Undibacterium parvum: one gene and its partner. The protein of the gene in region 1 interacts with the protein of each later gene in a pairwise test. Links are inferred from orthologs where the notes say so. Each region holds a gene or a part of one and is shown in the gene's direction. Other genes may lie near its edges.

Region 1 (3,172 bases):
TATAACTTACCAAGGCGCGTTCATCTTTTTAACTGCTTTGCTCAAGGGCTAGTTCAAGTGCTGCGATATCGTCCATCAGGCTAATCGGGTGATAGCACAGGACTTCTATGCTCTGATCGGCAAAAACACTGCGCCTATCGCGGGTTGAGCAAAGGTTTTGCATGATCTGATCACGTTGCTGCAAGAGTGCCAGTATCGGGGCGCGATACAGAGTGATGAGCGCTTGTAAAAACTGATTAATCCGCTTGAGTTGTGGATTGCTCTGTCTGGTTTTAATTTGAAACTGCTCAAGGCCAGCCACGCAGTCGGCGTAATTGAGCCATGGGCCCTTGGTGACCCAGCGGTTCACCAGAAAAAAACCACTAGGTACGCCTAGGGCATTCATCGATACCGCCAACAGATGGGCCGGGGCAGCTGAGTAGCGCGGATTGGCGCGGCGCATGCCCAACTCTTCTGCGTGGACAAATAAATGGAAATGTCCATGTTCGGCAAATGGCCGTTGCAGCCCCGGATGAGCATGATAGAAATACTGCGAGGCGTGCTGATTGTCGCGCACATCATTCTCGGGATAATGCTGCCACTCGATAAAGTCTTGTTTGGCGATGATAGCCTGAACCACCTGACAATCTCGCTCGGCCAGATCCTGCATGCTGTTCACCAGTCGGGTGGCGGCGCGGTAGCACAGTTTGAGCTGCGCGGCGCTCAGCGTGCTCCAATCGGGCGCAGATGTTAAGACTAAGGGCAGTCGCATAATGCAAAACGGTTTAGGTGGAAGGGCAAGGCGAATTTTGCTGGCGCACTGGTAGCGCCAGCAAGGCTAAGAGAAGATTACTTCTTCGCTGCGCAGCAGCCTTTTTTGGCGGCGCAACAAGCTTTTTTCGCAGCACAGCAACCCTTTTTAGCACTAGACTTTTTGGCGGAACAAGATTTTTTCGCCGCACAGCAGCCTTTCTTCGCGCCACAGCAAGCTTTTTTGGCCGCGCAACAGCCTTTTTTAGCAGAACAGCCAGCAACTTTTGCCGAGCAGCCGGCGGCGGCGCAAGTTGCCATGGCAGGCGCTGCCGCCATCGCTGCAGCAGCAACGACAGAAGCGGAAATGATGTTTTTCAGGGACTTGCTCAGGGAAGTAGATTTCATGTGTGACTCCAATTAAATAAAATTAAATGTTAAGAAAAAGCCCGTAGCGGGGCGCTGACTGTGTTGCTTGCTTATTGCTACAGGATTGAGTCGCGTCAGCATTCTGAAACTTACACCTTGCGTTAAATAAAATGGTTTATTTTTTGATAAACGGGGATTTAATGTCACGACGTGGGTGAAAATGAGACTAAAATAATCATAGACGACTGGTCTAATTTGATTTATAGTTCGCTCCATGAATACTCCACGCACCAATGTCAGACAGCACATACTCGATACCGCCAAGCCCATTATTCTGGGCAAAGGATTTTCTGTGGTTGGTCTCAATGAGGTCTTGAGTGCTGCCGCGGTGCCTAAGGGCTCTTTCTATCATTACTTCAAATCCAAAGAATTATTTGGTGAGGCGCTGTTAGAAAGCTATTTTTCTGACTATCTCGAGTACCTCGATAAGTTACTGAATAATCAGGCGCTACCGGCTGCCGAGCGTTTGATGAGCTATTGGCGCGGTTGGTTAGAATCACAAGCCAGTTGCGACATGCAGGGTAAGTGCCTGGCGGTGAAGTTAGGCGGTGAGGTCTCTGATTTGTCGGAAGCCATGCGCCTGGCCTTGCATCAGGGTACCGATCAGATTATCGATAGGCTGGCGGTTTGTATTGATGCCGCCATGGCGGACGGTTCGCTGAGTGGCAAAATCGACGCCCATCATACGGCGCAGACCTTGTATGAAATGTGGTTGGGCGCGACCTTGTTGAGCAAGATGCGACGCGACCGCAGCGCCATGGATGGCGCCATGCTGGCAACCCTGAGTTTATTGAATTTAGCGAAGTAGTTTGTAATGTGATGGGCGCTAGTGTTTAAGGAGGGCGAACCCGAAAAGTTCGCTTAATTTTTTGCCGTAGAGCTAGACGACCAGTCTAATTTGAGTCTTAGTAAAATTGAAAAAGAAAGAGAAACCTATGCGAAATTTTGAATTCTACAATCCGACCAAGATTGTTTTTGGTGCCAATACCATCGCTAAACTGGCTGATCTGGTGCCTGCCACTGCAAAAGTATTGATACTGTACGGTGGCAACAGCGCCAAGACTACCGGTACTTTGGATGAAGTCAAAGCGGCTCTGGGCACGCGTGTGGTTATGGAGTTTGCCGGCATAGAGCCTAATCCCAGTTACGAAACCATGATGCAGGCGGTCGAGCTGGTGCGGCGCGAAAAGCTCGACTTCTTGCTGGCCGTCGGTGGTGGTTCGGTAATCGATGGCACTAAATTTGTCGCAGCTGCGGTCGGTTTTGACGGCGAGCCTTGGGAGATCATGCAAAAGCGCGGACGCAATGTGAAGAGCGCACTGCCTTTCGGAACTGTGCTGACCTTGCCGGCGACCGGTTCGGAAATGAACAGCGGCGGCGTCATCATGCGCAAGTCTACCCACGAGAAATTTTCCTTCATGAATCGCCTGGTGTTTCCGCAGTTTTCTATCCTCGATCCGAGCAAAACTTATACCTTGCCGAAAACCCAGATTGCTAACGGGATAGCCGATGCCTTCGTGCATACGATAGAGCAGTATCTGACTTTCCCGGTGCAGGCTTTACCGCAAGACCGCTTTGCCGAAGGCTTGTTGCAGAGTCTGATAGAGATCGCGCCGCAAGCGATGTCTATGGAGCCAGACTACGACAATCGTGCCAATCTGATGTGGGTGGCGACCCTGGCATTGAACGGCTTGATCGGTGCCGGTGTGCCACAAGACTGGGCTACCCATATGATAGGGCACGAGATTACCGCCCTGTATGGCATTGATCATGCGCGCACGCTGGCACTGGTGTTGCCATCCGTACTCAATGTGCAGCGTGAACAGAAACGCGCCAAATTGCTGCAATACGCGGAGCGCGTCTGGCACATCACCGACGGCAGCGAAGAGCAGCGCATCGATGCCGCCATTGTGCGTACCCGTGAATTTTTTGAGAGTTTAGGAATCAAGACCCGCCTGTCCGAATACCAGCTAGGGGAAGAGTCTATCCTTGCCATTCTGGCGCAGTTAGAGGC
Region 2 (3,169 bases), 140 kb from region 1 along the record:
GTGATCTGGCTGGCGCAGCAATTAAAATTGGCTGGCAAACATCCGGGTGTGATTTCGCGCGGTTATGGTGCCAGTGCCGAAACGATCTCGGAAGTGCGGGCTGATTCCTTGGCCAGCGAGGTCGGCGATGAGCCCTTATTGATAGCGCTGCGTGCGGCTTGCCCAGTGATGGTGGGGCGCGACCGAGTGGCTGCCGGACGCGCTTTATTAGCCGCCTATCCAGAGACCGATGTGATTATTTCGGATGACGGTTTGCAGCATTATGCCTTGGTGCGCGATGTCGAAATCCTGATGTTTGATCAACGCGGTCTTGGCAATGGCTTTTTATTACCAGCTGGACCCTTGCGCGAGCCAGGCACGCGGCGGCGCGACTTTACTGTTCTCAATGCTCCGCTGGGGCTGAGCGTGGCGGGAATTGGCGAGCAGGTGCAACGTATGCAACTGATTCCTGATACTTTATTTTGTCTTGCGCTACCCGAGCAAAAAAGCAGTTTGCAGCAGATGCGCGGCCGCCGGATTACTGCGGCAGCCGGGATAGGTCATCCTGAGCGTTATTTTGCAATGTTGCGCGCTGCGGGTTTGCAGTTCGATCAGCTGGCGCTGCAGGATCACCATGCGTTTACCAATGAAACTTTTCGTGCGATTGAGGCAGATATCATCCTGATCACTGAAAAGGATGCAGTAAAATGTCGTCAGATAGCCGAATTGCGCGACGATGCGCGCATCTGGGTGGTGCCTGTGAGCGCACAACTGGATGCAAAATTTGCGGCGCAAATACTCACTATGATTGCGGAGAAATAAGATGGACGCACGTTTGCTCGATGTTTTGGTTTGCCCTTTGTGTAAAGGCCCCTTGGTCTACGACAAGGCCGCGCAAGAATTAGTCTGCAATGCAGATGCGCTGGCTTTTCCTATCCGAGATGGGATTCCTATCATGTGGAGCGATCAGGCGCGTAGCTTGGCCGCGACTGAACGGGCCAAGTAAGACATGGGTTTTACTGTCATTATTCCAGCCCGCATGGCCTCTAGCCGCCTGCCGAATAAGCCGCTGGCCGATCTGGGCGGCAAGCCTATGGTAGTGCGCACTGCTGAGCGCGCCTTATTATCCGGTGCCAGCCAGATTATGGTGGCGACTGACCATCTTGATATTCTCGCGGCCTGTAAAGCGCACGGCATTGCCGCCTGCATGACGCGTGCCGATCACCCTTCCGGCACCGATAGAATTGCCGAAGTTGCCGCCAACATGGGCTTGGCGGCCGATGCTGTGGTGGTCAATGTGCAGGGCGATGAACCTCTGATAGACCCGGATCTGATCCGTGCTACCGCTAATTTGGTGAGTCAGAGTGTGCCTATGGCAACCGCCGCGCATGCTTTAGACGGCGTGCAAGATGTGTTTAATCCGAATGTGGTGAAAGTGGTGCTGGATAAGCAGGGGCGTGCCATGTATTTTTCGCGTGCGACTATCCCCTGGGATAGGGATGCTTTTGCCTTGAATCGCGATGCCTTGCCCGCTGGTTATGCGCCTTTACGCCATATAGGTTTGTATGCCTACCGCAACGATTTCTTGCAAGCCTATCCCTTGCTGGAAATATCGCCACTGGAACAGATAGAGGCGCTAGAGCAATTGCGGGTGTTGTGGAATGGACATGCGATCGCTGTACACGTGAGTGCAGCGAGCCCTGCACCTGGTGTGGATACGCCGGAAGATTTAGAGCGGGTCAGGCAGTTTTATTGAGTGTTAGGGATGGAAATTGCAGCGAAATTACAGCGAAATTCCGGCGAGATTGTGGGATAACGTTGCATATCGATGCAATATGGTGGCAAAGCATCAATTAACTAAAAATCTGTGGTAAGTTTCGTGAAAAGAATCTGTGATATTACTAGTGCAAAATAAAATAAATACAGCAACTTAAACTAGTAATATCAAATCAAGTAAATCGTAGATGACGCATATACTCAGCTGATGGTTTAGCTGAATGCGGCAAATACAAGCAAAAACAAGCAAAAACTTAAATAATTCAAACTCGTCTTAGGAAATAAAATGCGTCTTATTTTGTTGGGAGCACCAGGAGCAGGTAAGGGTACACAAGCCACTTATATCAAGGAAAAATACAATATTCCTCAAATTTCTACCGGAGACATGTTACGCGCTGCAGTCAAGGCCGGTACAGCTCTCGGTATCGAAGCCAAAAAAGTCATGGATGCCGGTGGCTTGGTCTCTGATGACATCATCATAGGCTTGGTCAAAGACAGATTGACTCAGGCGGATTGCGCTAACGGTTATTTGTTCGATGGTTTTCCACGCACCACGCCACAAGCCGATGCGATGAAAGATGCTGGAGTGAGTATCGATTACGTATTGGAAATTGATGTACCAGACAGCGCAATTGTCGAACGCATGAGCGGTCGTCGTGTTCATTCCGGTTCGGGGCGTACCTATCATGTCAAATTCAATCCGCCAAAAGTTGAAGGCCGCGATGATGAGACTGGTGAAGAGTTAATCCAACGTGATGACGATAAAGTAGAAACCGTCACCAAGCGCTTGGCTGTCTACCATGAGCAAACTGAAGTCTTGGTTGGCTACTATGGTGATTGGGCAAAATCTGGCAAACCAGGCGCGCCTAAATATCGCAAAATCGCCGGCGTAGGCCCGGTTGAGGCAATTCGCGACAGTGCGTTCGCGGCACTGTCTGAATAAAAGTAAAGCGGACCTGAGTGTCCGCTTTTTTTTGCACCAAGAATTGTCAGAACTTCTTTTAGTTGTTATATGAAAAAATGATACGCCAGCCCAGGCTCAGTTTGCATGCATGCAGACTGCTAGCTAGCAAGGTGGCATAAAAGTGTTGCAGTGTGCAGTTTTTATTGCGTTAGAGCAGTTTGCTTGAGGCAGTGAAGTATCGTCGTTGTTTTGCTTTGTCGCTGTGTTTCATAAGGCTTGGTCTTGCATTACCCATGCAAGGCCAAGACCAAGCCCATAACAATTGGAGGAGTCAACATGGTAGCTAGTCTTTGGTTCGTCGTCGCATGCGGTGTAATCGCGGTGCTTTACGGTTTAATCTCACGTAGCTGGATCTTGAAGCAAGATGCCGGCAACGCGCGTATGCAAGAAATTGCCAAAGCGATACAAGAGGGTGCGGCCGCCTATCTTGCCAGGCAGTACCGAACTATT

What was found.
Region 2: the proteins of EJN92_RS15905 (region 1) and kdsB interact in binary tests that used the Escherichia coli proteins (3 or more experiments, as listed by UniProt). The link is inferred for Undibacterium parvum from one-to-one orthologs.

The regions. Positions count from the first base shown.
Region 1 is NZ_CP034464.1:3,632,815-3,635,986, forward strand. The notes cover bases 322-3,169. They hold EJN92_RS15905 (TetR/AcrR family transcriptional regulator), read left to right. Parts: upstream 322-1,372; coding sequence 1,373-1,966; downstream 1,967-3,169. Other genes in these bases: EJN92_RS15895 (DUF6969 family protein), read right to left, coding at 322-751; EJN92_RS15900 (hypothetical protein), read left to right, coding at 857-1,153; EJN92_RS15910 (iron-containing alcohol dehydrogenase), read left to right, coding at 2,094-3,169. In the rest of the region: more of EJN92_RS15895, read right to left, coding at 29-321; more of EJN92_RS15910, read left to right, coding at 3,170-3,172. UniProt on the Escherichia coli protein: Involved in response to both electrophiles and reactive chlorine species (RCS). Represses the transcription of the nemRA-gloA operon by binding to the NemR box.
Region 2 is NZ_CP034464.1:3,770,103-3,773,271, forward strand. The notes cover bases 17-2,861. They hold kdsB (3-deoxy-manno-octulosonate cytidylyltransferase), read left to right. Parts: upstream 17-988; coding sequence 989-1,735; downstream 1,736-2,861. Other genes in these bases: lpxK (tetraacyldisaccharide 4'-kinase), read left to right, coding at 17-801; EJN92_RS16495 (Trm112 family protein), read left to right, coding at 803-985; adk (adenylate kinase), read left to right, coding at 2,042-2,698. Outside these bases: more of lpxK, read left to right, coding at 1-16. UniProt on the Escherichia coli protein: Activates KDO (a required 8-carbon sugar) for incorporation into bacterial lipopolysaccharide in Gram-negative bacteria.